Regions from separate parts of the Photobacterium atrarenae genome, predicted to be linked through region 3. Evidence: riboswitches for the same ligand, from Rfam matches in the RefSeq annotation. Region 3 holds a riboswitch; each other region holds the start of a gene.

Region 1 (10,700 bases), 640 kb from region 3:
GCTTGCTGTCGAATAGCCCACTTCAGGTGGATGTTGAGCTGCTGCGAATTGACAACCGTCCGACCAAGAATACCCCGACGGAACATTTAGATACCTTTTACCGCCAGTTTGATATGGTGAAGGGGCGCAACTTTGATGGCCTGATTGTTACCGGGGCGCCATTAGGGTTAGTTCAGTTTGAAGATGTGCTGTATTGGGAAGAGATCCAGACCATTATGAACTGGGCCAAAGCACACGTGACCTCCACCCTGTTCGTCTGCTGGGCGGCACAGGCGGGGCTCAAGCTGCTGTATGATTTGCCGAAACGAACCCGTAAAGAGAAGCTGTCCGGGGTGTATTATCATCAGATCCACGATTGTCACCACCCGATGCTGCGCGGCTTTGACGATACCTTTCTTGCTCCGCATTCTCGTTACGCCGACTTTTCACCGGAGTATTTGGCCGAGCATACGGATCTCGATATCCTGGCAACTTCAGAACAAGCCGGGGTGTATCTGGCGGCGACCAAAGATAAGCGGAACGTGTTTGTCACCGGGCATCCCGAGTATGATGTCAACACTCTGCATCACGAGTATTTAAGAGATTTAGGTGAAGGCATGGAGCCGAATATCCCGGTGAACTACTACCCCGGGGATAATCCGGAGAATCCACCGGTCGCCAGTTGGCGCAGCCATGGTCATTTACTGTTTTCCAATTGGTTGAACTATTGTGTCTACCAGCAAACGCCTTACGATTTGGAGCATTTCTCGGAAGATAACTTTACCCGGGATGATTAGTATCAGCGCATCAAAAGACCTGCCTTGGCAGGTCTTTTGGTTTTTGTGTTTCGGAGAGGGGGGGAAGAGCGGCTTATTTGTTTTCGGCTTCCCACTGTTTGGCTTTTTGGATCATCGGGGTAATGGTTGAGCCCTGGATCAGGATGGAGAACACCACCACTGCATAGGTCATGACCAGGATCATTTCCCGAACATCAATATTTTTTTCCGGGATCACGATGATGCCGGCCGGAATAGCCATCGCCATCGCCAATGCCAGCCCGCCACGCAGGCCACCCCAGGTCAGGATCTTTACTGAGTGCGGGTTATAGTCACGATAGCGCTGGAAGCCGAAGTAGGACAACTGGATGCTCAGGAAGCGGCTGAGCAGGACGAGCGGTACGGCGATGACCATCAGGATCCAGTCTTCTTCGTGGAAGCTGAACTGTAGCATGCTCAGGCCAATCAACAGGAATAGCACCCCATTGAGGAACTCATCGACCAGCTCCCAGAAATGGTCCAGATGATCTTCACTCTCTTTCGAAAAGCCGATAAAACGGGTCCAGTTGCCAATCATGATCCCGGAGACCACCATCGCCAGCGGACCGGAGACATGGATCAGATCGGCAAAGACATAACCGGCTGTTGGGACACCAATGGTCAGCAGTAGCTCCATGGAGTGATCGTCTGTGGCACTGATGAGGTAATGGAACAGTAACCCGAGGAAGAACCCGTAGGCGATGCCGCCAATGGCTTCCTGGATAAACAGCTGGCCGACGCCTAACACGGTTGGTGCTTCGTTACCGAAGGCGATGGTGAACAAGGTGACGAAAATGACCAGGCCAAAGCCATCATTGAAGAGGGACTCGCCTTCAATCTGGGTGGAAATACGGCGCGGTGCATTGAGCTTTTTCACGATGGCCAGAACGGCGATGGGGTCGGTCGGGGAGATAAGGGAGCCGAAAATCAGGCAGTAGATGAGGTCAAAATCAATCCCGATCAACTGGCACATGCCCCAAAGTGAGAAACCGATGAAGAAGGTGGAGAACAGTGTAGCGGCCAGGGCCAGGACGGTGATTTCCCACTTTTGATCTTCCAGGTTGGGGAGCTTGATCCCGAGCCCGCCGGCGAACAGCAAAAAGCCTAAAATCCCTTTGAGCAAAAATGATTCGAAGTTGATTTCACCCAGCTGGCTGGCTGCGATTTCTTCTAAATGAAACCATCCGTTTTGACCGGCGATCACGATGCCTAAAGACAAAATCAGTGCGCCGGCCGTGATTGCAATTGTTGTTTGCATTTTCCCTATTTTGCTGTTGATAAATGCAATAATCATTGCAGCAGCAGCAAGAAAGCAAAGGGTGCTATAAACGGACATCCATGAACCTCGATATAAGCTGAAAAGTAAAGCGACAAATTGTGTCAAAATATAAAGCCATCATGCGTTGATAGCTACTGAAAACTTGTCAATATTGAGCCTTACCCTGGAAACAATAATTCTTTTGGACGTCTAGATTTCCATCTAACCTGTGGTAGGATGTTATTCAGCTGTAAAAATGAGATAAGGAAGTAGTGCGGTGGGAAAGGGCAAGGAATTATTACAAGCGCAGTTGGCGCAGCAAATCCTGATCATTGACGGCGGGATGGGCACAATGATCCAGGGGTACAAACTGGATGAAGCAGATTATCGTGGTGAACGGTTTGCTGACTGGCATTCTGACCTCAAGGGCAATAATGATTTATTGGTGCTCACTCAGCCTCAGCTGATCCGGGATATTCACAGTGCTTACTTGGAAGCGGGCGCCGATATTCTGGAAACTAATACCTTTAACGCCACGACGATTGCCATGGCCGATTACGACATGGAATCGCTCAGTGCCGAGATCAACCGTGAAGCAGCCCGGCTGGCACGCCAGGTGGCCGATGAATGGACAGCAAAAACACCGGACAAGCCGCGCTTTGTTGCCGGGGTGCTCGGCCCGACCAACCGCACTTGCTCAATTTCACCGGATGTGAACGATCCGGGTTACCGGAACGTTACTTTTGATCAGTTGGTTGAAGCCTATGCCGAGTCGACGCATGCCCTGATTGAAGGCGGCGCCGATATCATCCTGATTGAAACCATTTTTGATACCCTGAATGCCAAGGCGTGTGCTTTTGCCGTCGACCAGGTGTTTGACGAACTGGGGATCACCCTGCCGGTGATGATCTCCGGGACCATCACCGATGCTTCCGGACGGACCCTCTCCGGCCAGACGACCGAGGCTTTCTATAATTCCCTGCGCCATGTCCGGCCAATCTCGTTCGGCCTGAACTGTGCCCTCGGTCCGGATGAGTTTCGCCAGTATGTGGAAGAGCTGTCACGTATTTCTGAGTGCGCGGTTTCTGCCCACCCCAATGCCGGCTTGCCGAATGCTTTCGGAGAATATGATTTATCACCAGAGGATATGGCTGAGCATATTGCAGAATGGGCCGAGTCTGGTTTTCTGAACTTGGTCGGCGGCTGTTGCGGAACTACGCCGGAGCATATTCGCCAGATGGCCGAAGTGACAGCAGCAGTGAAACCGCGTCCGTTGCCGGAGCTGCCGGTGGCCTGCCGGTTGTCGGGGCTGGAGCCGCTGAGCATCGAGAAAGACACGCTGTTTGTCAACGTGGGTGAGCGGACTAACGTCACCGGCTCAGCCCGGTTTAAGCGACTGATTAAAGAGGAGCTGTATGACGAAGCCCTGGAAGTGGCCCGTCAGCAGGTGGAAAACGGTGCCCAGATCATCGATATCAATATGGATGAAGGGATGCTTGATGCCGAAGCCTGCATGGTGCGCTTCCTGAATTTGTGTGCCTCTGAGCCGGAAATTTCCAAAGTACCGATCATGGTCGACTCCTCAAAGTGGGAAGTGATTGAAGCCGGCCTGAAATGCATCCAGGGCAAGGGGATCGTCAACTCGATCTCGCTTAAGGAAGGCAAAGACAAGTTTATTGAGCAGGCTAAGCTGATCCGCCGCTACGGCGCAGCGGTGATTGTGATGGCCTTCGATGAAGTTGGCCAGGCGGATACTCGCGAGCGCAAGCTGGAGATCTGTACCAACGCTTATCAGATCCTGGTTGATGAAGTCGGCTTCCCGCCGGAAGACATTATTTTTGACCCGAATATCTTCGCCGTCGCGACCGGGATTGATGAACACAACAACTATGCGGTTGACTTTATCGAAGCGGTGGGAGACATCAAGCGGGATCTGCCTCATGCGATGATCTCCGGTGGGGTGTCGAATGTGTCCTTCTCCTTCCGCGGTAATAACTATGTCCGTGAAGCGATCCACGCCGTGTTCCTTTACCACTGTTTTAAGCGCGGCATGGATATGGGGATCGTCAATGCCGGTCAGCTGGAAATTTATGACAATGTGCCGGAGAAACTGCGTGAAGCGGTGGAAGATGTGGTCCTGAACCGCCGGGATGATGCGACCGAGCGCTTGCTGGATATGGCTGCGGAATATGCCAATAAAGGCGTTGGTAAAGAGGAAGATGCTTCAGCACTGGAGTGGCGTACCTGGCCGGTGGCGAAAAGGTTGGAGCATGCGCTGGTCAAAGGGATCACCGAGTTCATTATTGAGGATACCGAAGAAGCGCGCGCTAATGCCAGCAAGCCGCTGGAAGTGATTGAAGGGCCGCTGATGGACGGGATGAACGTGGTCGGCGATCTGTTCGGCGAAGGGAAAATGTTCCTGCCCCAGGTCGTGAAATCCGCCCGGGTGATGAAACAGGCGGTGGCATACCTCGAACCGTACATCAATGCCGAAAAGCAGGTCGGAAGTTCAAACGGTAAGATCCTGCTGGCAACGGTCAAAGGAGATGTTCACGATATCGGCAAGAACATTGTCGGGGTGGTTCTGCAATGTAATAACTACGAGATCATCGATCTCGGGGTGATGGTGCCGTGCGAGCAGATCCTCAAGGTTGCCAAGGAAGAAAACGTCGATATTATCGGGCTGTCTGGCCTGATCACCCCGTCGCTGGATGAAATGGTCCATGTGGCCAAGGAAATGGAACGTCAGGGCTTTGACCTGCCACTATTGATTGGCGGTGCCACCACCTCGAAAGCGCACACGGCGGTGAAAATTGAGCAGAATTACCACCAGCCGGTGGTGTATGTGAATAATGCCTCGCGGGCGGTGGGGGTGTGTACCTCGCTGCTCTCTGATGAGCTGCGTCCGGCCTTTGTCGAAAAACTTGATGCTGATTATGTGCGGGTGCGGGAGCAGCACAGCCGCAAAAAGCCGCGTACCAAACCTGTCACTTTAGCGCGGGCAAGAGCCAACAAAGTGGTGATTGACTGGGCGAACTATACGCCGCCAGTTCCGGCGAAACCGGGTACTCATGTGTTTGATGATTTTGAGGTAGCCACCCTGCGTCAATACATCGACTGGACGCCGTTCTTTATGACCTGGTCGCTGATGGGCAAATATCCGGCGATATTGGAGCACGAAGAAGTGGGCGAGGAAGCGCGCCGCTTGTTTGCTGATGCCAATGACTGGCTGGATCGGATTGAGCAGCAAGGGCTGATGAAAGCGCGCGGTATGTGTGCCCTGTTCCCGGCCAACAGCATCGGGGACGATATAGAAGTCTATACCGATGAGTCCCGCACTCAGGTTGCCCAGGTGCTCCACAACCTGCGTCAGCAGACGGAGAAGCCGAAGGGATACAACTACTGCCTATCGGACTACATTGCGCCGAAAGACAGTGGCAAGCCGGACTGGATTGGCGCCTTTGCCGTCACCGGCGGGATTGGTGAGCGGGAGCTGGCCGATGCGTTTAAAGCCAAAGGGGACGATTACAACGCGATCATGGTGCAGGCGGTCGCCGACCGGCTGGCAGAGGCCTTTGCCGAATACCTGCATGAGCGGGTGCGCAAGGAGATCTGGGGCTATTCGCCGGAGGAAGATTTGTCGAATGATGATCTGATCCGGGAGAAATACCAGGGGATCCGCCCGGCACCGGGGTATCCGGCCTGTCCGGAACACACCGAGAAAGGCACCCTGTGGGAGCTGCTGAAGGTGGAAGAAACGATCGGGATGTCGCTGACAACCAGCTACGCCATGTGGCCGGGCGCCTCGGTGTCGGGTTGGTACTTCTCCCACCCGGACGCCCGCTACTTTGCAGTCGCCCAGATCCAGGAAGATCAGCGTGACAGCTATGCCGAACGGAAAGGCTGGGATCTGATTGAAGCGGAGAAATGGCTGGGGCCGAACCTGTCGGCTTAATCCCATCTTTGAAAGGACCACTATAAACAAGGGCGCCTCAGGGGCGCCCTTGTTGTTTCTGTCATTTATTGCGAGGCTCAGGCTTCCAGGATCTGGCGGTGCAGCGACTGGACCACCGACTTGGCATCCTGCTCCTGAACCAGAAAGCAGAGGTTATGTGGGCTGGCGCCGTAGCAGATCATGCGCAGGTTGTAGTCATCCAGCGAGCCGAAGATTTCCTTGGCGGAACCCTTGGTTTGGCTCATCCGGTTGCCGATCAGCGCCACCAGACACAGGCCCTGTTCGACCTCGACCCGGCACAGCTGGCTGAGTGCTTCAACAGCCGCTTCAGGCAGTTGCGGCGCGCCACCGCCGGTATTGGTTTGATCCAGGGTCAGGGACACGCTGACTTCGGAGGTGGTGATCAGATCAACCGAGATCTTGTGCTCGGCCAGGATCCGGAATACTTCTGCCAGAAAGCCGTAGGCATGGAACATGTTCAGGCTGGTGAGGGTGACCATGGTCTGGTTACAGCGCAGGGCCAGGGCGCGGAACAGCGGCGCGTCGCTGACCCGGTCGCGGATCCAGGTTCCGCCTTGCTCCGGCGCCCGGGAAGAGCCGATAAATACCGGGATCTGCTGGCGGATCGCCGGAACCAGGGTGGACGGATGGAGGATTTTGGCACCGAAGTTAGCCATCTCGGAGGCTTCGCTGAAACTGATCTCCCGGATCGGTTGTGCGGCTGCTGTGATCCGCGGATCTGTGGTGTACATGCCCGGGACATCGGTCCAGATCTCCAGGGTGGAGGCCCGGATTGCTTCGGCCACCAGCGCTGCGCTGTAGTCGCTGCCGCCACGGCCCAGGGTGGTGGTGTTCCCGTGCTGATCGGCGCCGATAAAGCCCTGGCTGACCACCACTTGCTGAGTCAGCAGCGGCTCAAGATGTTTTGTTGCCAGCGCGCGTATGCTGTCCGGTTGCGGGATGGCTTTGCCGAACTGGCTGTCGGTACGCATGATATCGCGGATATCGATGCGCACCGCGTTTACCCCCAGCTCACAGAGGATCTGGGTAAACAGGTAGGTCGAGAGGAGTTCGCCATTGGCAACCAGTTGATCGGTTAGCTGAGCGCCGGGCTGGGTAGCCGCCTGCGCTGCCAGGGTTGCAACGCTGTCCAGCAGGGCATTGATCGCCGGCGTGATCGGGTCCGGTGCATCCAACTCATTGAGCACGGCGTAGTGGATATCGTTCAGCTGGGTGAGCAACTGCTGGCGGCGGGCTGGATCCGGCACTCCGCCGGCCAGCTCGACCAGTAAGTTCGTCACTCCTGAACATGCGCTGATCAGCACCACCCGGGCCGCCGGGTTATGTTTGATGATCATCGCACTGCGGTGCATGGCGGTAAAGTCAGCGACGCTGGTGCCGCCAAATTTGGCGACGGTGAGGGCGGCAGCGTTATCTACAGGGTTCAAAGCAAGTCTCCCAATATCAGTAATAGTGATGAACGTAGGGATTGACTCGGGAGGTTCATTCCCGACATCCAATAGTCAGGAGAGCAAATCGGTGAGACGGATAGATCGCGCTACAACCAGAAGCTCCCCACCTTTCGCAATGAAAGGTGACAGCCAGAAGGATTCAGCCTTGCTGGCCGACACTGCCGATCCCCTGTCCGGCAGTATCTCGGCGTTACTCCCCCTTGCCAGGATGCCTTGGGGTGGGGCCCCGCATCCTGGTTACCTGGGTAACGCTCCTCTTCTGTTTTTTCCTAATGACAGTTTGATCATCAGGGTGAACAAAAAACGTTCTTCATTGAAGCGGATTTAACGGTGGCTTGTCAATGGCCGAATGAAAAATTATGCGGGGAAAATGCAATTGCTGTCGCCGAAAGGTGGCAGGGTTGCGTCCGGGAGCAATTCCCTGAATACTGGGCTATTCCCTGACGCTGCCCGTTTCCGGTGGACGGTTTTTGACAACCGTGAGAGGTTGCGGGTACTGCTCAGAGAGTCATGAACGCTTACCCAGGAGATATAATAATGACAATTGGTAGTTTTTACCCACCACAACGTACCCTGATGGGCCCGGGCCCGTCGGATATCTACCCGCAGGTATTGCAGGCGCTGAGCCGCCCAACCGTCGGTCACTTGGATCCCTTGTTCATCGGCATGATGGATGAGCTGAAACAGCTGCTGCAGTATGCCTTCCAGACCCAGAACCCGTTTACCATTGCCGTCTCCGCGCCGGGGAGTGCCGGGATGGAAGCCTGTTTTGTCAACCTGGTCGAGCCGGGCGAGAAAGTGATCGTCTGCCGTAATGGCGTGTTTGGCGATCGGATGCGGGAAAATGTTGAGCGTTGCGGTGGTGAAGCCGTCATGGTCGAGAATGCCTGGGGTGAGCCGGTCGACCCGCAGCTGGTGGCTCAGGCTCTGGAAGCCAACCCGGATGCCAAAATCGTGGCTTTTGTACACGCCGAAACCTCGACCGGGGCCTTGAGCGATGCAGAGGCGATTGCCAAGCTGGCCCGCCAGCATGATTGCCTGACGATCGTTGATGCGGTGACCTCGCTTGGCGGAGTGCCGCTGCTGGTGGATGAGTGGCAACTGGATGCTGTGTATTCGGGCAGCCAGAAGTGCCTGTCTTGTGTGCCGGGTCTTTCCCCGTTGACTTTTTCTGAGCGTGCGGTCGCGAAAATTCAGCAGCGTCAAAGCAAGGTCCAAAGTTGGTTCCTCGATCAGAGCCTGGTGCTGGGGTACTGGAGCGGAGAAGGCAAGCGCAGCTATCACCATACCGCGCCGGTCAACAGCCTGTATGCCCTACATGAGGCGCTGGTACTGCTGAAAAATGAAGGGCTGGAAAGTGCCTGGCAGCGCCACCGGGATGCGCACCGTGAGCTGCGTGACGGGCTGGAGAAGCTCGGGATTGAATTTGTGGTCGATGAAGCCTACCGCTTGCCGCAGCTCAATGCGGTGTATATCCCAGAAGGTGTCGATGATACACAGGTGCGCCAGACCTTGCTGGAGCGTTATAACCTGGAAATCGGCGCCGGGCTGGGTGCCCTGGCCGGCAAAGCGTGGCGGATCGGCCTGATGGGCTATGCGGCGCGCAGTGAAAATGTGGCGTTGTGCCTGAAAGCCCTGGAATCGACACTCAAGTAAGTTAATCCTAAGGCGGCGCATTATCGCAGTATCAAAAAACGGCTACCTCGGTAGCCGTTTTTTGTTGGCAACTTTTTACGGCATCGGCCCGGCTTATTGTACGATTTCCTCAAGTCACCCATGCATCAACACTCGCTCAGGCACACATTAAGGTCGGGCTGGCGTGGCCGTCAGACTCTGGCTGACCGACTGCCAGTTGGCCTCGAAAATAGGCTCGAGGGTGGTCTGGCTGAAATCATGGGCTGGAAACAGGTATGCGGCTTCCTGGCGGATGTGCTCTGCCTGGACAGGATTGTCCAGCAGCTGGTAAGCAGCGATCAGATTCTGGTAAAGCGCTGGCCGTAGCCATTTCCGGGCCTTGGTATTGGCCCAGTCGATATAGTGCTGGATCTGGACCGGGTTGTTGGTTGCCGCGCCCAGATGCAGCTGGGTAACCGCTACATCCCATTCAAAGCGGTTTTCCCAGGCCCACGGGTTGTTGACGCGCTGCAGGTAGCTGATCTCCAGCGGGCGCGAGGTCTCGAACTGGGTCAGCCAGTAACCCGAATAGAGCGTGGTGATCATATAAGTACTGATTAGCAGCGGCAGTAACAGCGTGCTCAGCCGAAGTGCCAGGACATACTGGAGTTTCCGCTTATAGTACTTGGCGGTGAGGTTGTCGACCCAGTAGATCAGGATGATAAAAATCACCCAATGGACGAGCGAGTGATAGAAGGGGTACTCGAGCTGGGTGTGCAGGGTGAGGGGGAAGAATAGCCCGACCAGGGCCAGTCGGGTGCCCGGCGGTGCTTTGCGCACTTTCAGGAATACGGCAGCTGCCGCGAGCAGCAGGCCGAACAATGGCAGGGTGCCGCCTTCGACGGCCCAGAACAAGAGTTCATTATGCGGGTGATCCAGCGCCGCCAAGCCGTGCGGTTGGGTCGGGTCGGTATGATGCCAGCGGGCGGTTTCGGTGAGGTAGGCCGATTCAAAATTGCCGTAACCATAGCCGAGCAGCGGGGCTTTCTGATACATCTCCCAAGCCTGTGGCAGATGGATACTGCGCGCGCTCTGCAGGCTGACGCGATCCTCGGCCGGAGCCCAATGAGCGGTGGTACTTAAGTACCAGGACAGGCTCAGGCCGAGGGCAACCATCAACAGCCACATCCGTGACTGTGCTTTGGCGGCAAAACGGCACAGATAGGGCAGGATTAGCACAGTGCCGATGAATGCGCCTAGCCATCCGGTCCGCGAGCTGACGAATACCAGGATTGGGATGGTAACCACCGGGGTGAGCAGCAATCCGGCTTGGCGGAGGGACCATTGGCCCCGGTACATCGGCAGGCGGGCGAGCAGGTAAGCCGACAGGACCAAGCCGGTCGCGAGGAAGCTGGCCATCACATTCGGTTGCTGGAAAATGCCGTATGGGCGGTTGGCGACGGTGTCGTAGCCGATGGGGTTGTCAGCCTCCAGGCCGAAGAACTGATACCAGCCCAGCAGAGCCTGGAGCCAGACGGCAGTGAGGATCAGCCACAGTAGGTGCTGGCGTTGCTGGAGGCTGAACGAAAATTGCTGCAGGGCAACAA
Region 2 (10,700 bases), 370 kb from region 3:
AAGTCGTCGATGCTGGAGAAGCTGATCAAAGACGGCAACTGGCAACAAACGCTGGTCTTCAGCCGGACCAAACGCGGTGCCAACCGCCTGTCCCATTTTCTGAATGAACAAGGTATCACTGCGGCCCCAATTCATGGCAATAAAAGTCAGGGTGCCCGGACCCGCGCGCTCGCCGATTTTAAATCCGGTGACATTCGCGTGCTGGTTGCCACCGATATTGCCGCCCGAGGCATTGACATCCCACAGCTGCCTCAGGTCGTCAACTTTGAACTTCCGAATGTCGCAGAAGACTATGTCCACCGCATTGGCCGGACTGGTCGTGCTGGTGAAGCAGGTCGGGCAATTTCATTAGTTTGTGCCGCTGAAGCTGCCGATCTGTTCGGGATTGAGCGCCTGATCCAGCAGGTTCTACCGCGCCTGGAGCTTGAAGGTTTCAAACCATCCAACCCGGTACCGGCGTCAAAGCTGGATACGCGCCCGATCAAACCGAAAAAACCTAAGAAGCCGAAGAAGCCCAAAGCCGACCATCGCGACGGTCAACGCTCCGGAGAAAACGCTCGGGGCCATCAACCAACGGATAAAAACAAACGCCATAGCGACCGCCAGAATCGTGACGGAAGCGCTGCCCGCAACAACCGTGGCGCCAATGGCAACAATGCGCCGAAAAAATCAGGTGCAAAGCCGAACCCACAACGTCGACGCCGCCCGGCTGGGAAAACTGTAGCAAAAGCCGAGTAACACCTGACAGACGTCTATCCTGCCGCTATCTGTTCGATAGCGGCAACTGCCTTATCTGTTCCCGACTTCCAAACCCCGTATATCACAACCAATGTTTTAATTTGCAAGATAAGGTACGTAAAACCTCTCATAATGTGCTTGTCTTTACGCCATAATCCCGCCAGCATAGTAGGCTCTGCTATGTCATCCTCAGGAGGCACTGTTGGCAACCAAAAACAAACTCATTCGCTACCTCAGCATTGACGCTGAAGACTTGTTCAACAAAGAAGCTGAATTGTTGCAGCAGGTGCAGGCGAATACGCTCTCCCAGGTGTTGCTACTGTGGCAGGCTAAAAGTCCGGCCTTGGTATTGCCGGCAGGGAAGAAGTGGCCGGTGACACCATTGCTTAAAACCGAGTTGGAGCGCATTGGCTGGCAGCTGGTCGCGCGTAAAACCGGAGGCGCGCCGGTGCCCCAGCTGCCGGGGGTGATCAACCTCTCCCATATTTATCACTGGCCGGATAGCCAGCCATACGATATTAAAACGGCATATATCAACTTATGCCGGATTCTGAGTCATTTCTTTGCCGAACTTGGTATCAAGGTAGATATTCACGCCACGCCCGGCTCTTATTGCGACGGGGATTACAACCTCAATATCGATGGTAAAAAAGTGGTGGGAACCGCGCAGCGGGTGTTGCTGAAAAGAGGCGGCGGCCAGGTTGTGCTCTCCCAGGCCTGTATTTTGCTCGAAGGTAATATGGACGCAATGATCAAGCCAGTGCAACTGTGCAACCAGATTTGTAACCACAATGCGCCAATCCTGGCAGATGTGCATACCCCGCTGTTTGACCACCTGCCATCCCGCCCTGCCGTCGATGCCCTGTTCCAACAGCTCACCAGTGCTTTTCTGCAATCCCCTTCCCTGCCTCAGCCATTGGCAAATTCTGTGAGTTCAGCCTAGAGCCGGCTCTGCCCGGCGACTGCCATCGCCGGGCATGACACTTTCCCGAAAAGCATGTTATCAATCTGTTGAATATCTGTATCACTCATGGCACTCTCTCATCGATACTGTCAAATTGTATAATAAATCACGCTTGGTGCTGAACAGGATCCTTATTCACACTATTTTCGAACCACGCAGACTAGAAAGATAATCATGCAGACCGACGCTCAACAGGACTTAATCCCTGAGACTCGCTTACACGAGTTCACCCACAAAGATGTCTGGAACGGCTTTACGCAATTGGTTCCCCTCTCCTTTTTCGTGATCGTTTTCGGAATTGCTTTCGGGGTTGCTTCAGCCCAAACCGGGCTGGATAACATTTCAACCATGCTGATGAGCGCCCTGGTCTTCGCCGGCGCTTCCCAGTTTGCAACCTTAGATCTATGGGGAGCAGAAGTGCCCCTCATCCCGATGATGATCACCGTTTTTGCCATCAACGCACGGCACCTGCTGATGGGGGCGACGCTCTATCCCTGGTTGCGCGAGCTGTCACCGGCAAAGCGCTATGGGGTGATGCTGTTTGCATCGGATGCCAACTGGGCCATGTCGATGAATGCCTTCAGCCGTAAGGAGCCCGGCCTTGGCCTGCTACTGGGCGGGGGGATTGCGCTGTGGTCATTCTGGATCGTCGGCACTTGGCTGGGGCTGTATTTCGGCAATGCCATTTCCGATCCGGTTAGCTTGGGACTGGATATGGTCATGGGGTGCTTTTTGCTCTCGATGGTTGGGGTGGGTCCGAAAAATCTACGAATCGTTGCTATCTGGGCGATCGCTGCCGGATCATCCCTGCTCGCCTATTGGTTTTTACCTGAGAACAGTCATGTCGTGGTCGGTGCCATTGCCGGCGGCAGCCTGGGTGCATTTTGGACGGAGAAAAAATTATGAGCATTGAAACCAGTTTTGGCGGTACGTTACTGATTATTCTAGTGATGGCACTGGTCACCCTCGTCACCCGCTGGGGCGGCGTGTTTATCATGTCATTTATTCCCATTGGCTATCGGATCCAACAATTTATCACCGCCATGTCCGGCTCTGTTCTGGTCGCACTGCTGGCCCCCTTGGCGGTTGAGGGTGATCTGGGTGCCCGGCTTGCGCTACTCTCGACGGCGGTGATTATGTTTATCTGGCAAAAACCCCTGCCGGCCATTACGGCAGGCATTGTCGCAGCAGCGCTCACCCGGCAATTTTGAGCCCGAAGCACGGTTTACGGTGAATAAAATCAACCGGATTCGCATAAAAAGTCATAGCGATGATTGACATCCCGTCATCATTGATGGTTGAATCGAATCATTCCCTCTCAAGGGATCAGAAGAGGCGCGTTAACCAGGCAGTCTGTACGAGGTATCCAAATACCACTGAAGACAGATCAGGGGGTTAACGCCGAGGTAAGCCTGCATTTGGAAGCAGAGCTTATCGGTCACTGGGGCTGAATCCCCAGGGCTGTCACCGCTGGTGGAGAGCTTCTGGTGTTTGTGCTTTTTTGCCTTCAAGAATGGCCCACAGCCATCGGCTTTTTCGCAATGCCAAGCTCTCTAAACGGATAACTATGACATTCGGATTAGAGATGCCAATTCAAAATTCATTCCCTACAACAGAACATCTGGTATCGCCGCAAGCCACGTCACTCAACCAGACAACGCTATGGACGGCTTTAATTACCCCTTTCAACGACGATGAATCGATTGACTTCGACACACTGACACAACTAGTCGCAGAGCAAAACGCCGCCGGTAACGGAATCTTGCTACTGGGGAGCACCGGGGAAGCACTGGCGATGACCCCAGAAGAGCAACAAGCCGTGGTTCGTCATGTATGCGCACTGGCATTGTCCGTTCCCCTGATGGTCGGCGTTGGCGGTTATCAGCTTCAACAGCAACGGCAATGGCTGGCATTCTTAGCCGACTATCCGATCGATGCGCTGCTGCTCCCTGTGCCTTTGTACGCGAAGCCCGGCGCGGCCAGCCAGCAAAAGTGGTTTGAAAGCCTGCTTGATGACAGCCGTTGGCCATGCATGATCTATAACGTGCCGTCGCGAACCGGCGCAGCGCTGGATGCACAAACTTTGGGCGCGATTGCCAAACACCCGAATGCCTGGGCCGTCAAAGAGGCCAGTGGTAACGTGGAAACCTTTACCCGCTACATCCAGGCAGCGCCCACCCTGCAATTTTTCTGCGGTGACGATGCCCTGTTTGTTGATTTTGCTGCGGCCGGCGCCTGTGGCCTCGTCTCTGTGGCCGGAAATGCCTGGCCGGAAGCAACCGCCTTATACGTTCAGCAAACTCTGAGCCAAGCAGCACCAAGTTTTAAACAATTATGGCAAGACGCGGGCAACAGCCTGTTCTGCGCCGCGAATCCAATTGCGGTTAAAGCCCTGATGCAGCACCAGGGACGTCTGCGCCATGCTGGTTTGCGCCCACCCTTGTACATGGACGAGTTGCCGGAACTCACACCGGTACTCGATGCCAACCATCAGGTTAATCAGTGGATGAACACCTGCCTGGCCCAATAACTATACGGATGGAGTCTGATAAAGAGTCGCTTATGATCACAACCACAACAGTCAAAGTCGGTGAGCAACCCACCGGCGATCCCATGGAGGTCCCGGTCATTCATATTCAGGGCCAGGGAAACGGCCCACGTGTCTATATCCAGGCCAATATCCACGGCGCTGAGGTGCAGGGCAATGCGGTCATTTATCAGCTGTTGAATCTGTTTCGCCAATATCCGCCGCAAGGGGATGTCGTGATGGTCCCGCAAGCAAACCCGCTTGGGATCAACCAAAAAAGCGGCGAATTTACCCTAGGCCGCTTTGATCCGGTCACCGGGATCAACTGGAACCGCCAGTATCACTTTGACCACAGTATGCTCGAGCCTTTCACCCAAGACTACCTGGATGCCGAAGAAAGCGAGATCCGTGATGCCTTTCGCACCCGGCTGAAACAGCAGCTTGAAGCAAGAATGGCTTCCCCCTGGGGACTGACGTGCGGTCAACACCTGGCGCTCAACCTGCAAAAAATGGCCGTCGAGGCAGATATTGTCCTGGATCTGCATACCGGTCCGATTTCAGCGCAACACCTGTATGTGCCCGAATATGCCAGAAAGCGGGCGCGCCATTTTCATATTCCGCTGAATATCCTGATCCCGAGTGATTTCAGCGGTGCCATGGATGAAGCCAGCTTTAGTCCGTGGTGGCAGTTGAGCCAGCACTTTGCCCTGCACGGGCGTGAGTTACCGGTCATGGTTGATGCTTTCACCATTGAACTGGGTTCACAGGAGCACCTGGATGTTGCCGGCGCGCGACAGGATGCCGAAAGCATTTGCAACTACCTGCAACATCAAGGGCTATGGCTTGAACACTATGTTCAACCGGAGCCTTCGGCTATGCAGGCCTGTTATCTCAAGGACTACAAAGCATTTTTCAGCCCGGCCGGGGGGCAAGTCGAGTACCTGGCTAAGCTCAACCAGCAACTTCCGGCAGGTGAGCCGCTGGCAACCCTGTGGCATTTTAATGCTTTGGTCGGTGAATCCAGCCATAGCCGGACAATCACCCTGCCCTGCGACTGTATTCCTGTACTGCATTTTGCCTCTGCCAGCGTCCAGCAAGGAACCGAACTCTATAAAGTGCTGACGAATACATTCCGGCTATAGCCTTCAAGTCACATAACGGCTCGTGCTCAGGCAGCACTTCAACTGCAACGGGATGCTTCTGCTTCCCGTATGCACACCAAACAGCCAACTGTCACAAGCTGGATCATCACAGGTTGCTTCAGCGCCCTCTGATACCGCTAATTAAGTAGATATTTAGTTGGTTTGGTATCACGCCTGTTCCAGACTCTCGCCGATAAATCCGCCGGTTTGATGTGCCCACAACTGAGCGTAAATCCCGTTCTGTTTCAGCAATTCCTGATGTGAACCTTCTTCAACAATCTTGCCTTCATCAAGCACCACCAGACGATCCATCTGGGCAATCGTTGACAACCGATGCGCTATCGCAATCACGGTTTTCCCTTCCATCAGCTGATACAGGCTTTCCTGGATCGCCGATTCAACCTCGGAATCCAGTGCCGAGGTCGCTTCATCCATCACCAGGATCGGCGCATCTTTGAGCAGTACCCGGGCAATGGCAATCCGCTGGCGCTGGCCGCCGGAAAGTTTCACCCCACGCTCCCCGACCTGGGCGTCATACCCGCTATTCCCATGCGGGTCGGACAAGTGCTCAATAAACTCATGCGCATGCGCCTGACGTGTTGCATTGAGTAGCTCTTCTTCTGTTGCATCCGGGCGGCCATAAAGAATATTTTCACGGATCGAGCGATGCAGCAGCGAGGTATCCTGGGTGACCATCCCTATCTTGCTGCGCAGCGAATCCTGATCCACCAGCGAAATATTCTGGCCGTCAATTTTGATCTCCCCTGCTTCCACATCATGGAAACGAAGCAGCAGGTTGACCAGGGTCGATTTACCGGCACCGGAACGCCCCACCAAGCCAACTTTCTCACCCGGTTTGATCGACAGGTTCAGCTTTTCGATCACCCCTTCTTTTTCGCCATAATGGAAGCTGACCTGCTCATAATCAATGCTTCCTTTTTCTACGTTCAATTTTGGCGCATTCGGTACATCCTGGATCGACACCGGCTTCGACAAGGTCTTCATGCCATCAATCACGGTCCCGAGATTCTCAAACAGCCCACCGATCTCCCACATGATCCATTTCGACATCCCCTGGATTCGGAGCGCAATACTAATCGCCACCGCGATAACCCCGACACTGACTGCTGCATTCATCCACAGGCCAATTGATAACGCTGCAACCGTAAACAACAACAGGTAGTTAATGGCATCGACACTCAGTACAAAGCAAGTTGCCAGGCGCATCTGGTTATATACGGTTTTCAGAAAACCCTGCATCCCCTTTTCGGCATACTCGGTTTCGCGATTGGTATGCGAAAAGAGCTTCACGGTCGCGATATTGGTATAGCTGTCGACAATCCGACCTGTCATCATCGAACGGGCATCGGCCTGCTCAGTCGCGACCTGCTTCATCCGCGGGACAAAGTAGCACTGAATTGCAATGTAGAGCGCCAACCAAGTCAGAATCGGTAACATCAGATAGAAATCCGAGTTCCCCATCATAATGATCATGGCCGTAAAATAGATACTGATATACACCAACACATCGACCAGTTTCATCACGGTTTCACGCACCGCCAACGAGGTTTGCATCACTTTGGTCGCAATACGCCCGGCAAAATCATCCTGATAGAAGGACACACTCTGGCGCAGCAAATAGCGATGCGCCAACCAGCGGATCGACATCGGGTAGTTCCCCAGCAAGGACTGGTGCATGATCATTGAATGAAAGAATGCCAGCGCCGGGATCACCACAATCACCAGGCCGCCCATCAGCAGAAGGGTATTGCCTTCTGCCGCCCACAAAGTCTCTGGGGTGTGGTTGGCCAGCATATCGACCAACTGACCCATAAAGCCCAGCAAAATCACTTCCACGATCGCCACCAGCGCGCTGAGCACCGACATCGCCAATAATGGCAATTCAAACCCGCGGGTATAAAACCGGCAAAACGCAAATAAATTTCCCGGCGGCTGTTCGGGTTCCTGAGGTGGAAAAGCCGCCGTTAGGTTTTCAAAAAACTTGAACATATATTCATGAACCTATGTTTTGGCAATGCAGCGCGTGACGCTGAAACAGATGGAGAATCAACATACTTTAGCTTGATGCCATTTGAGAAAAAAGGACTTGTTTTAGCAGCGGCGCCCAAGAAGGACAGTCGGAGGAAAAACTAACTGGCTGAAGTGAAGGCTATTCCTAACAGTGATCCAGGCTCAGCGAGTAGATCATCAGATTGTGTTGCAAAGGGATTGTCGGTAAGCCCGAAAGAAATCGGCCCACCAGAGGTGGGCCGAAAAGCAGTATCTTTCAATTTAACTTAAGCGGGCTTAGAACTGGTAAGCCGCAGACAGTTTGAAGTTACGGCCAGGTTCAAAGTCATCCAGCGTCGCACCACGTGCTTCACCTGAACGAGATGCGTGTGAGGCATACGTTTCGTCAAACAGGTTGTCGATACCGAAGGTCAAACTCAGGCCATCGAATTTTGACGGCACCCACTGCGCATACACATTATGAACATTGTAGCCATCTTTCTCTGGCGTCCCTTCAAACACATTGTCTTCATCCAGCACCACAATCGAGGTCAGACCGAAGATGGTTTCCAGCGTCTCAGACTGGTAATCCAGCGTTAGCGCAATGCTGTCACCGACATCCAGGCTGCGGCCGTTTTCAGCAGCAACCGGACCACCTGTTTCTTGGTTTTCGATATCAGACTTGGCATAAGACAGTTTACTGTTGAACATGCCGATGCCATAACTGGCGCTGGCTTCAAAACCAGTAATCTCTACATCGCCGATGTTTTCGATCAGATAGCTCTCGGTCGCGTCTTGCCAGTTAGTTGCGATGTAATCATCAATCTCTGTTTTGAAAACAGTGATGTTAGCGCCGATACGATGCTCACCAAAGTTCTTGCCGAAGCGCACGCCACCCTGGGTGTTCAGACCGGTTTCTGCTTTAATGTCATCCGCCAGGAACGCTACATCGTTATACTTGATGAAGCTTTCAAACAGCTCTGGCCCTTTAAACAGTGAACGCATATTTGCAAACAGAGTCCAGTCCTGAGTCACGTTCCACTCGGTGCCCAGTGCCCAGGTCACTTCATCAAAATTATCTGTACCCGTTACCGCTTCACGTTTGTAATCGTCGTAACGCAGACCTGCGGTGATCGAGAAATCATCAGTGAAGAAGATTTGGTCTTCAACAAAGACTGCGCTGCTCTTCGCCGTTTCATCCATGAACTTAACGCCATCGTAGGTACTTTCGCTGTCTTTGTTCATGTAGTCCAGACCATAGGTCACCTGATTCGCCAGTGACAACAGCTCCAACTGGGACTGAAACTTCACGTTGATACCAGTGTTGGTGTTTTCCGCGCTGTTCACAGACAGGCGGTTACCCGGCCAACGTACGCCAAATTCACTCAGTACCGCTTCATTCCGGGTGATTTCGGTTTTACTGGTGTACAGCGCCACTTTCCCCATGTGCTGTCCGGCATCCAGGCCGTAGCTCAGCGTGATAGTGTCACGATCATAATCGGTTGGGATCACTGCTTCTTGGGACAATGCGGTGTTCGCGCTGCCGCCCATGTCCGGACGCGGGCTGTAATCACCACTGTCACGATACAGGTCATAGGCCAGTTCAAAACGGTGTTTCTCGCTTGGTTCAACACCGACTTTACCCAGAATGTTGTAGGTATCGCCATCAGAGCCGATCGTTTTGTGACCGTCACCGTCTTCAAAGTTTTCACGGTTGATGTAGTGACCATAAATCATGGCATCGACGGTATCGGTCAGTTGACCGTATACAGTCAGAGAGCCTTGCTGGCTGTCATTGCTCTGGTAACCGCCATAAACACGGGCCCCGAATTTTTCATCGTAACGCAGCAGATCTTTGGCATCTTTGGTTTCAAAGTAAACCGCACCGCCGAGGCCATTTTGGGTCACTGAGTTGTTCCCCACCTGGATGTCGGCAGATTTCAGAATGTCCGGGTTCAGGGTCAGGTTACCGATATGGTGGAACATGTTTGCGTGCTGTGACGCACCATCTAAGCGGATATCCAGATCGGTTTCACCCAGGCCGCGAATGGTAATACGTTGGTTCACGGAATGTGTCCCGCCCACGTCAACCCCTGGAATATCACGCAGCAGATCAGACATATGATCCGCTTGCTTCAGCGACATATCTTGCGAGTACAAAGATTCAGAGTTGCTGGAAACTTTCGTGCCCCAAACAACCATTTCATCAAAATATGACTGTTCTTCTTCAGCGTATGCGCCCGAAGAAAGCGCCATACCGATAGCAAGACAAAGTAGAGATGGTTTAGCAGGCGTATTTTTTACCCATTCCATGAAATTTATTCCCAAACACAAATGATAACAATTCGCACGTATGATAGGATTGATTCTCATTAACGGAAAGCTAAATAGCTTATGCGAAACTGCACAGTAGTTATTAGGAATGGTCAAAATGACGTTTTCGCAGGAAAAAAGTAGAAAAATAAAGAAAGTTGCACTAACGAAAAAAATAGAGTGCCACGATAAACAGCTCATTCTGACTCAGGAACGCACCCAGCAAACCCCGCTGGCGGAAGGGGATTTCATTGCCTATCGCTTTCATAACCATATCACAGTACACGGCGGTACCAGTTTAGAACTGGCGGACTCCAATATGGTGTCTTCAACACCCGCTTCTGTCATTGTCACTTTCTTGCTCAATGGACAACTCGGGTTCAGTTATGACGATTTGGAATTTCATCTGGATGCAACCCATGGGCCCCGTGCGACCATCGTGAATTTAGCCAAGCCCGCCAACTTTCGTCGCGAGTTCAGAGCGGGCAACCAAGTCAGTAAACTGAATATTATTCTCCACCCAGACTGGATTGCCCAACGGGCAACGCCGGATTGCCCGGTACATCAGTTTTCCCGCTATCATAAAGCCCATCAACCTATCCGGCTGGATCAGGATATTCTCGAAAGGGTCCAAGCTCTGATGGCATTATCGCATCCGCACACTTTCCATGAAAAGATGCAGTTTGAAATTCTAACCCACACCCTGACGGCCAGCGTATTCAACCAACTCACCTCAGATTCATTTCAAGCCGAGCAGGATGCCGCCACTCCTCGCTGCTCTCAGGTTACCCAGATTGTCCATTATATTGAAAAACACTTGGATGAAGATCTGTCACTGGAACGACTAGCCGCGCAATTCGCCATGAGTGTGTCTAACCTGCAGCGGCGCTTTAAACAACACCTCAATCTCACGGTCAGTGGCTATATCCGGCAGCGGCGCCTGGAAATCGCCAAACAGCAGTTAGAACGCGGACAAGTTACCATTACCGAAGCGGCCTATGAAGCG
Region 3 (10,700 bases):
TTGATTGCGATGAGGATACCCTATTGGTTACCGCCACACCGGTCGGCCCAACCTGCCACCTGGGAACCCCAACCTGTTTTGACAGCAATGCCCCGCTGGTCGGTAACGGAACACAGCCGGCACTGGTGTTTCTTCACCAACTGGAACAGGTCCTGGCTGAGCGCAAAGATGCCGATCCTGATTCTTCCTATACGGCCAGCCTCTATGCCCGTGGCACCAAGCGTATTTCGCAGAAAGTGGGCGAAGAAGGGGTTGAAGTCGCACTTGCGGCGACGTCGGGCGATAAGGCGGAGCTAGTGTGTGAATCTGCCGATCTCTTGTACCACCTGATTGTCCTGCTTCAGGATCAGGGGCTGTCATTGTCCGATATTACGGCCAAGCTTCAGGAGCGCCACAAGTAAACAACAAGTATCGTCCGGATTAAAAAAGCCTGAGTTCGACTCAGGCTTTTTATCTTGGTTGAAGCTGTTTAGCGCTCCAACGCTTCTTTATAGTGGGTCCGGCAAACCGAGACATATCTGTCATTGCCGCCAATCACCACCTGATCGCCATCGGCAATCGCCCTGCCGTGTTCATCCATCCGGATCACCATATTGGCTTTACGACCACAGTGGCAAATCGTTTTCAACTCGACCAACTTGTCGGCCCAGGCCAGTAAATATTGGCTGCCTTCAAACAGCTCTCCGCGAAAATCACTGCGCAGACCATAACACAGGACCGGAATATCCAGCTTATCCACCACTTCGGTCAGCTGATAGACCTGCTTTTTGGTCAGGAACTGGCACTCGTCAATCAAGACACAGTCAATCTTTTGCGTGGCGTTCATACCCTGCAACCGGGCATACAAATCATCGGTATCGTTGTACAGCTCAGCTTCTTCTTCTAACCCAATCCGGGAGCTGACTTTGCCTTTGCCGAAGCGGTCATCAATGGCGGCGGTAAAAATCACCGGGATCATCCCGCGCTCCCGGTAGTTAAAGGATGACTGAAGTAAAGTCGTCGATTTACCCGCATTCATTGCAGAGTAATAAAAATACATCTGGGCCATTCGGCTCCCCGTCTCAGGCAAAAAACTGGCAGAATCCTACAGAAAACCGCCCCGAATTAAAAGTGCCTTCCCCCAAGTACAACAAAGCCCGCAATGAGTGCGGGCTTTTCTCTTCATTGAACTGGGTCGGTGGTGTTAGCTTTTCAGCTTCGCGGCGACGGTCCCCGGACGGCGGGCCAGCCACAACAGCCCCAGGCAAACCAGGATAAAGCTGATCAACGCGGCCATGAAGGCAACTGCAACCGAGCTGGTCATCCCCAGTACCAGGAAACCAATGGTCGAAACAACTGCCACGGACAGAGCATACGGCAGCTGGGTCGCAACGTGGTCGATATGGTGACAACGTGCGCCGGTCGAGGACAGAATCGTGGTATCGGAAATTGGCGAGCAGTGATCGCCAAACACCGAACCAGCCAGCACCGCGCCCAGCATCGGTAACATCAGGGTAATGTCGGCCGCTGCTGCCAGATCACCGGCGATCGGCAGCATGATGCCGAAGGTACCCCAGGAAGTCCCGGTCGAAAACGCCATCAGGCCAGCCAGCAGGAACAAAATCGCCGGGAGCAACATTGGATTCAGGTTGCCCTGAACCAGGGTCGACAGATACTTACCGGTTGCCATGTCGCTGATCACACTGCCGATACTCCAGGCAAACAGCAGGATCAGGATCGCACCAAACATCGACTTGGCACCCAGCCACAAGGTGCGGGCAACGTCCCCCATCGGCAAACGCTGACGGAAAATCGGGACCAGCGAGGCCATCAGGCCGACAAGACCACCATACACCAGCGACGTTCCCACATCCGTATTTTCAAATGCCCCCAGCAGATTGAATGCCTGGCCATCTGCCGCCAGAGCCTGGTATCCGGTAAAGATCATAAAGAAGAAGGTCGCCAGGATCAGCATCACAATCGGCATCACCAAATCACCGACGCGGCCATGCTCGCTTTCTTCAATCTCCAGCTCATCATTCAAATCTTTGGCCATGCTGTCGTCATCGCCTTCATCAAAGCCATGACCGCGGCAAGCTTCAAGCTCATGCTTCTTCATTGCCCCAATATCCAATTGGAACCAGGCCACCACGAAGACCAACAATAGTGCGAAGACAGCATAAAAGTTCATCGGCGCCAACTGCACGAACGCACTCAACGGAGAGTATTCAGTCACCCCATGGGTGACCAGAATGCCGCCAATCAGGGTAATAATATAGGCACCCCAGCTCGATGCTGGCATCAGCACACACATCGGGGCGGCGGTTGAATCGAGGATGTAAGCCAGCTTGGCACGGGAAACATAAAAGCGGTCCGTCACCGGACGGGAAATGGAGCCAACCGCCAGACTGTTAAAATAGTCATCGACAAAGATAAAAACGCCCAGAAAAGCAGCTAATAGTTTTGCGCCCCGCTTACTCTTAATTTTAGTTTGTGCCCACTCGGCAAACGCGCGTGTCCCGCCGGACAAGGTCAGCAACGCCGTCATCATCCCGAGCAACACCAGGAACGCGACAATGCTCATGTTCCAGCTGTTAATGGCACCATCTTCGACGAACAGGCCTTTCGCCGTGGTGCCGATATAACCAGCAGCAGCCGTCACGGAAAAGTCCGCCAGCAGCAAAGCCCCCAACAGAACCCCAAAACCTAATGAAAGTAAGACACGCCGTGTCAGAATCGCCAGACCCAACGCAACCAATGGCGGCAACAATGAAATAGAAGAGTGGGAAAAATCGATAATATTCATGATCTCTACGACAACCGATCCTGGTTGGAGATCTACTGCTGAACACGGTATCTCACCGTGAGAGAAGAGCATAAGAAAAGGACGAGCCTTATTCCGGACCCCACAGTAGCGCTCCATAGTTAATGTAATTATATACTATGGCAGTGTTGCCCCTATTCGGTGACAACCCCAGCAAGCAGGTGTGATAAGCCTCACTTACTTCGGCATTGGCTCCTTTCACTGATCATCACCGGTATCACCCTCAAATCAGCTACTTTTAGACAATGCGCCTCTACCCTTAGTCAAGGAATGGTCAATTCTACGTACTCAGAATGCTTTTGCAACAAGTTAAGATGAAAAAATTACCAACAATAGTGAATAATATTGCCTTAGAGTGCAATAATTAATCAAAAACAGCAATGCGCATAACCCACAATATGAAACACGGCGCAATAAAATAACCTGATTGAGAGCTGAATATTTAGAAAAACGGGACGAAGATCTTCCATTGGCTTTATTAAAAATGAGGATATCAGAACTCAATTAAGGAAATTGAATTCAAGTTTAAATATTTTGTTTGTCATCAGGTAAGTAAAAGTATTATTATTGCAATTATAGATTTGTGACTGCTATTATTATTTAAGATAGCTGATGCCAACAGGAAAATTAAAATGTCTGATGCAATGAAAGCCCTATTTAACCTTCGCAGCCTGCGTGCACTTTCCCGTGAATATACTCTGGAACAGCTTCAGGAAGCACTGGAAAAACTACAAACAGTCGTGACTGAACGTGAAGAAGCTGAAGCTGAAGAGCTTGCAAAAGAAAAAGAGCGTCAGGAAAAACTGAACCAGTATCGTGAAATGCTGCTGGCTGATGGTATCGACCCGGAAGAACTTTTGGCAACTCTGGGCAAAGCGCCAAAAGCAAAACGCGCTGCGCGTCCGGCAAAATATAAGTTTATCGATGAGAACGGTGAAGAGAAAACATGGACTGGCCAAGGCCGTACCCCATCCGCGCTGAAGAAAGCACTGGAAGAAGGTAAGTCTCTGGAAGATTTCGAAATTTAATTTTCGGAACCGATTCGAAAAAGCCTGGTTGAAACCAGGCTTTTTTTTGCTTTGCAGACAGCAAAAGACAGTGCTGCACATTGCGGCTGCCTCACGGCAACCTGAGATGAATAACCCAACACGGTGTCTGTGTATTCTTCACCCTCAGTTGTAATAATAGCCAGACAACAATGACAGCTTTTATTTATTCACTTCAGCGGATCCGATCCGCCAGATGGCTTACGGCCAAGGCAAAATAATGTGAGCGATTCCACTTCAGCAAAGTCTGGTAATTGTTATACACCAAATATGCCCTCCCCTTATTATCATCGGGTTGAATAAGCCATGCCTGAATATCCACCTGAGGCAAGGTCTGCCCATTCAAACGACGCACGCCCAAGCGTTGCCATTCGGCCAGCGAGCGGCCTTTCGATTTCTCCACGCCCATCAAAGAGGAATCAATCCCGTCTGGTAGTTGTACTTGTCGTCCCCAAGTATATTTGTCATCCCACCCGGACTGATGCAGGTAGTTCGCCGCAGAGGCAAAGACATCCGCTTCGCTTTCCCAGATATCAATTTTACCATCATTATTTCCATCCACGGCAAATGACAAAAAGGAAGTCGGCATAAACTGTGGTTGCCCCATGGCCCCGGCCCATGAACCTTTCATTTTTTCCGGCGTAATATGCCCGGCGTCGAGAATTTCTAAAGCCGCCATCACTTGATTACGGAAAAACGCTTCGCGACGGCCTTCATAAGCCAGGGTCGATAATGCCTCAACCACATTATAATTCCCCATCAACCGGCCAAAATTACTTTCTACCCCCCAAAGGGCGACAATAAAGCGCGGCTGAACACCTAACTGCTGCCCAACACGTTCCAAGGCCGAACGATGTTTTCGATAGAGTTCATTCGCCTGAGCCACTTTCCATTCCGGCACCGCGCGGGGGAGATATTGATCGAGCGTGAGTTTACGCTCCGGCTGGTTTTTATCCGCCACGACCGCCCGCTCAATAAAGCGAATTCCCGCAAAAGCAGAGTTGATTATCGACTCTGAAATTCCTTTTTCCCGGGCTTCGACTTTCAATCCATCGACATATTCATCAAATCCAACATCGGCTGCCCACACGGACGTCGACAGACCCAATCCCAAGGCCACCAGGGCCGAAACCAATCGCTTATACATAATCACCTTCAGGTATGTTTCGCAGCTTTATCCGCTTTATACTGTTCCAGTAAGTTAGGCACCGGTGGCGGTACTTGCAGATAATACCCCGGTGTTGAGAGGGATGCTTTCACTTTCTCAACATCAGCCAGCGCCAATTTACGTCCGTTATCCAACTTCAGTACCATCACAAACTGTGGCGTGCCAAATGTAGCCATCAGGCTGTCCGGTACATCACTAAAATCATCTTTCGTCTTGATATAAAGATAGGTATTTTCTTTTTTCGGGCTTTTATAAATTGCACACAACATCAAAAGTCGCCTGTTTGTTTACGGCTTCACCTCACTGAGACCGCAGTTTGACGAGATCATTCCCTTCAATTGCCGCGCTTTGTCTGTGCTGGTGAGAGCCTTGTCTGAAATTCCAACGCTAGAGCAAGGATAGCTTGCTGATACACCCCGGGGAATATAACATGCAAGTATCTATGTGATAACGCGCGGCACGGCTATTTTCGTAACAGTCATTGAACAAGTATGACAAAATCAGCAGAACTTAAAGGGAGTTCCTTTACACTCTCTGCCCTACACCTGGTGGATGGGAACATACAGCAGGCAACGGACTTTCTCAAAGAGAAGGTCGAGCAGGCGCCTAATTTTTTCGCCGCGGCCCCGGTTGTGATTGATATCAGCCAGGCTGGCGACACCATCGACTTCGTCGCCCTACAGTCAGGCGTGAAGGACGCCGGGATGATCCCGGTCGGGATCAGCGGTTGCAAGAGCGCACACCTTCAGGCCCAGGCAAAACAGGCCGGGTTTGCCGTGATGAATGCAGCCCGCCAGGCCAAAGCAGCCGAGCCGGAAATGACCCCGACGAAAATCATCCGTACCCCGGTTCGTTCCGGGCAGCAGATCTACGCCAAAAATAGTGATCTCATCATCATGAACCATGTCAGTGCCGGGGCAGAGATCATTGCAGATGGCAGCATCCATGTGTTCGGGACACTCCGTGGCCGTGCTATTGCCGGCGCCAGTGGACAACGGCAAGCGCACATTTTTAGTCATAATTTACAAGCCGAGCTGATTTCCATTGCAGGAAACTACTGGCTCAGTGATAAAATCAATCCTGAGTTCTGGGGTAAAGGTGTCGTTATCTCACTTGCTGAAAATAATTTGAACATTGAGCACCTGGCTTTATAAGGTTTAATAAGGAATTAATAGATGGCACGTATTATCGTTGTTACCTCCGGAAAAGGCGGCGTTGGTAAAACAACCTCCAGTGCAGCTATCGCATCCGGTCTTGCACTCAGCGGAAAAAAGACCGCAGTAATCGATTTTGATATCGGCTTACGTAACCTGGACCTCATTATGGGCTGCGAGCGACGGGTTGTTTATGATTTCGTCAACGTAATCAATGGCGAAGCCAACCTGAACCAGGCTCTGATCAAAGACAAGCGGGTTGAAAACCTGTTTGTACTGCCGGCTTCCCAAACCCGAGACAAAGACGCCCTGAGCCAGGAAGGCGTAGAACGCGTTCTGAGCGACCTCGATGCGATGGGCTTTGAGTTTATTATTTGTGATTCTCCGGCCGGAATCGAAAGCGGCGCCCTGATGGCGCTGTACTTTGCCGATGAAGCCATTGTCACCACCAACCCGGAAGTCTCTTCGGTGCGCGATTCCGACCGCATCCTGGGGATCCTGGATTCAAAATCCCGCCGGGCCGAGCAAGGGCTGGAGTCGGTGAAAACCCACTTACTGCTGACACGTTATAACCCGTCTCGGGTGACACTCGGCGAGATGCTCAGCGTGACCGATGTCGAAGAGATCCTGCATATTCCGCTGCTGGGGGTGATCCCGGAAAGCCAGGCGGTGCTGAATGCCTCAAACAAAGGCGAGCCGGTCATTTTTGACAAAGAGTCTGATGCGGGCATTGCTTATGAAGATACCGTTGGCCGCTTGCTGGGTGAAGACCGCCCGTTCCGTTTCTTGGAGGAAGAGAAAAAAGGCTTCCTTAAACGCTTATTTGGAGGCTAAATCAGTATGGCTTTGCTTGAATTCTTCCGCCCCAAAAAACCAACCACCGCAACTGTGGCGAAAGAGAGGCTGCAAATTATCGTTGCAGAGCGACGGACATCCGCTCAGGGGACACCTAGCTACTTGCCGCAGCTAAAGCAGGACATCCTGGAAGTGATCCGGAAGTACGTTGAGATTTCGCCGGACCAGGTCACAGTCAACCTGGATCAGCGCGAAGAAGATCTCTCAGTGCTGGAACTCAACGTCACGTTGCCCGACGAAGATAAATAAACAAAATGCCCCGGCAGTAACCGGGGCATTTTTATACCCGCTGATGAGCGGGCGCTTTTTAGCGTTTGTTCGTTATCGACCCGGCCCCTGCCAACCTAGCGATCGAGCAACGGCAGCACTTTCTCTTCAAACAAAGGCTTGCGCCAGGTCGTCAGCATTTCCGGCAAGGCATCCTGCGGCCTTTCCTGCTTCCAGGCCCAAGTGATCAGTTGGTTGACCTGCTTCTTGGACGCCAGAAACTCCGGCGCTAACCCGGTGCTTGCTTCCACCTGGTTGACTTCGTCCTTGATCAGTTTCACCAGCTGCTTATAGCCAGGCAGATCCACCAAGCGCACAATCCGCTCCGGGTAATCTTGCGGCGACACACAGTCGACTTCCTGCACCATCCTCACCAAACGGTTGCCATGGCGCTGGATCTCCATCGGGTCAAACCCTTCTTTCGCCATCACCGCCTTGGACTGAATATTAAACCGCGCCATCTTCCACAGGTGCAGCTCTTTGACAATGAAATTCAGTGCCAGATCCCGCTTGCGCGCTTCCAGCACCCGCCACTTGGCCAGTTGTTGCAAGACAGCCAGTTGCTTGGGCTCCAGCTGCCAGGCATTCTTAATATCCAGGTAGGCTTTATCCGGATCGACCGACTTCACACGCTTGGCCATCAGGGTCTGACATTCCTGAACCAAAGCGTCCTGCCACCCCTTGGCTTCTACCTGTGTCCGGAGCTTCTCATACAGTGGTAACAAATAGAACACATCGGCGGCAGCATAATCAAGCTGCTTTGGTGTCAACGGTCGTGCCAGCCAGTTGGTTCTTGCTTCCCCTTTGTCCAACTCGATCCCCAGGAAGTCATTGACCAGGGTGCCAAATCCGGTAGAGATCCCGTAACCAAGAAAGGCAGCCATCACCTGGGTGTCGACCATCGGCTCCGGTAAACACCCGGCATAGTGCTGGAATACTTCCAGATCTTCGCCACAGGCATGCAGGACTTTGATCACCGCCGGATCCCGCAGCAGTGCCCACAACGCCGATAAATCCTCAATCACCAACGGATCGATCAGCGCCAGGCAGTGACCGTCATACAGCTGGATCAGCCCCAGTTTCGGGTAAAGGGTACGAGTGCGGACAAACTCGGTATCAAGCATCACAGCAGACTGGTTACGGGCCTGCTCACACACTGCCTGCAACCGCTCTGTTGTATTTACAATTTCAAAATTCACAGCAAACCTTTACGTTGCGAACCAAAAGAAAGTGCCGGCATCATGCCGGCACTCAACAGCTTAGTCATTGTACCCTGAAATCGACACTTATGCTTCCTGCACCTGCTTCTCTGCATCTTCCCGCAGCGCACGACGCAAGATTTTACCCACATTGGTCTTTGGCAGTTCATCGCGGAATTCAACCACTTTCGGCACTTTATAACCGGTCAGGTGTTCCCGACAGTGCATCAGCAGCTCATCGCGGGTCAGGCTCGGATCGCGCTTCACCACACAGACTTTCACCACTTCGCCAGACACATCGTTTGGCTGTCCGATGGCGGCAACTTCCAGCACTTTGCTGTTCAGCGCGACCACGTCTTCAATTTCGTTCGGATAAACGTTAAAGCCTGAAACCAGAATCATATCTTTCTTACGATCAACGATATGCAGAAAGCCTTCATCATCAAACTTAACGATATCACCGGTCGAAAGCCAGCCGTCATCGGTCAACACGTCTTTGCTTGCTTCCGGACGCTGCCAGTAGCCCTGCATCACCTGCGGACCACGGACTTGCAGTTCACCGACCTGATCATTGGCCAACACCTGCCCTTCTTCATCGACGATGCGCACTTCCGTTGACGGTACCGGCAGACCTATTGAGCCATTATAGTCCACCAGATCGTAAGGGTACGCCGCCACCAGCGGTGAACACTCGGTCAGGCCATACCCTTCAAGCAGATAATTTCCGGTGATCTGCTTCCACTTCTCCGCCACAGCGCGTTGTACGGCCATCCCGCCACCAACCGACAGACGCAGGTTGCTGAAGTCCAGCTCATGGAAATCTTCATTGTTCACCAGCGCGTTAAACAAGGTGTTGACACCGGTGATCGCTGTAAACGGATAGCGTTGCAGCTCCTTGACGAAGGTCGGAATATCACGCGGGTTGGTGATCAGCAGGTTACGGCCGCCCATTTCAATAAACAGCAGGCAGTTCACCGTCAGGGCAAACACGTGATACAGCGGCAGCGCAGTGACAATCAGCTCGCGGCCTTCGGTCAGCACCGGCCCGTAAGCCCCTTTGGCCTGCATGACATTGGCCAGCATGTTACGGTGCGTCAGGACCGCCCCTTTGGCCACCCCGGTTGTACCGCCGGTATATTGCAAAAAGGCAGTATCTTCGCCGGACATGAACGGCTTCACATACTGCATCCGGCGGCCTTTGCGCAGCGCCATTCGCATGGAGGTAGCGTGTGGCAAATGATACTTCGGCACCATCTTCTTAATGTATTTGACCACGAAGTTGACCAGAGTCCCTTTCGGGCGTGACAGCAAGTCGCCCAGGCTGGTCAGCACCACATGTTCAACGCCGGTGTTCTTCACCACCGCTTCCAGGGTATGGGCAAAGTTGGAGACGATCACAATTGCTTTGGCGCCGGAGTCGTTGAGCTGGTGCTCCAGCTCTCGTGGTGTATACAGCGGATTGACGTTCACCACCACACAGCCAGCACGGAGGATCCCGAATAAGGCAATCGGGTATTGCAGCAGGTTTGGCATCATGACCGCGACCCGGTCCCCTTTCCGCAATTTCAACTCATTTTGCAGATAGGCCGCAAAAGCGCGGCTTCGCTCTTCCAGTTTACGGAAGGTCATCACCTGACCCATATTAATGAATGCCGTCTGATCCGCGTATTTCTGTACAGACTGCTCAAACATTTCAACCAGGGACGGATAGCAGTCCGGGTTGATTTCTGCCGGTACATCTTCCGGATAGCGGTTAAGCCAAACCTTATCCACTTTGCACTCTCCTTTTATGACGGGGCGCGAACGCCAGCTATTGCTGCATGGAATAATTTAAACAACTGTTTACCGAACCATTACAGCACAATTAACAAACAAGTAACAACTGATTAGACCAGTTATTTGAACTGGGATAGAAACTTTATGATTTGATCACAGACCGCTTGCGGACTTTCGAGATGACAATGGTGGCCACCGGCCACTTCAACCTGCTCGGCCTGCCGCAGCCAGTCAAACCCGCCTTCGGGTTGCTTGAGACGAGTAAAACCGCTTGAGCCGATAATCGATAAAACCGGGCATGGCACTGCCTGCATCAGGGTTTTGGCGTGCGCTTCACTCATCCGGTAGAGGGAGTCACAACGAAGGCGGTTATCATGACGCCAGTACCAGCCGTGCTCATCCTGGCAGATAGCACGCGTAACCAGCGGCGTC

What was found. A riboswitch is a leader RNA that binds a small molecule or an ion and turns the genes downstream of it on or off. The one in region 3 is predicted to bind lysine.
Region 1: linked by a shared signal. The riboswitch ahead of lysC (lysine-sensitive aspartokinase 3) and the one ahead of NNL38_RS04650 (Na+/H+ antiporter NhaC family protein) in region 3 are both predicted to bind lysine.
Region 2: linked by a shared signal. The riboswitch ahead of dapA (4-hydroxy-tetrahydrodipicolinate synthase) and the one ahead of NNL38_RS04650 (Na+/H+ antiporter NhaC family protein) in region 3 are both predicted to bind lysine.

What each region holds. Positions count from the first base shown of each region.
Region 1 is NZ_CP101508.1:288,052-298,751, forward strand. Features, by position in the region: gene metA (homoserine O-acetyltransferase MetA) at 1-776, shown strand, start outside; gene NNL38_RS01480 (cation:proton antiporter) at 850-2,130, opposite strand; gene metH (methionine synthase) at 2,330-6,007, shown strand; gene lysC (lysine-sensitive aspartokinase 3) at 6,085-7,455, opposite strand; lysine riboswitch at 7,568-7,746, opposite strand; gene NNL38_RS01495 (pyridoxal-phosphate-dependent aminotransferase family protein) at 8,017-9,135, shown strand; gene NNL38_RS01500 (PglL family O-oligosaccharyltransferase) at 9,283-10,700, opposite strand, start outside.
Region 2 is NZ_CP101508.1:1,303,235-1,313,934, reverse strand. Features, by position in the region: gene NNL38_RS06205 (DEAD/DEAH box helicase) at 1-738, shown strand, start outside; gene NNL38_RS06200 (lipoate--protein ligase family protein) at 941-1,681, shown strand; gene NNL38_RS06195 (AzlC family ABC transporter permease) at 1,877-2,608, shown strand; gene NNL38_RS06190 (AzlD family protein) at 2,605-2,913, shown strand; lysine riboswitch at 3,025-3,194, shown strand; gene dapA (4-hydroxy-tetrahydrodipicolinate synthase) at 3,288-4,232, shown strand; gene NNL38_RS06180 (succinylglutamate desuccinylase/aspartoacylase family protein) at 4,265-5,371, shown strand; gene NNL38_RS06175 (ABC transporter ATP-binding protein) at 5,540-7,381, opposite strand; gene NNL38_RS06170 (TonB-dependent siderophore receptor) at 7,679-9,694, opposite strand; gene NNL38_RS06165 (AraC family transcriptional regulator) at 9,813-10,700, shown strand, end outside.
Region 3 is NZ_CP101508.1:929,544-940,243, reverse strand. Features, by position in the region: gene hisIE (bifunctional phosphoribosyl-AMP cyclohydrolase/phosphoribosyl-ATP diphosphatase HisIE) at 1-401, shown strand, start outside; gene NNL38_RS04655 (thymidine kinase) at 470-1,048, opposite strand; gene NNL38_RS04650 (Na+/H+ antiporter NhaC family protein) at 1,184-2,785, opposite strand; lysine riboswitch at 2,884-3,067, opposite strand; gene NNL38_RS04645 (H-NS family histone-like protein) at 3,436-3,831, shown strand; gene NNL38_RS04640 (lytic murein transglycosylase) at 4,025-4,996, opposite strand; gene NNL38_RS04635 (YcgL domain-containing protein) at 5,005-5,286, opposite strand; gene minC (septum site-determining protein MinC) at 5,509-6,171, shown strand; gene minD (septum site-determining protein MinD) at 6,193-7,005, shown strand; gene minE (cell division topological specificity factor MinE) at 7,012-7,275, shown strand; gene rnd (ribonuclease D) at 7,371-8,492, opposite strand; gene fadD (long-chain-fatty-acid--CoA ligase FadD) at 8,580-10,265, opposite strand; gene NNL38_RS04605 (alpha/beta fold hydrolase) at 10,388-10,700, opposite strand, start outside.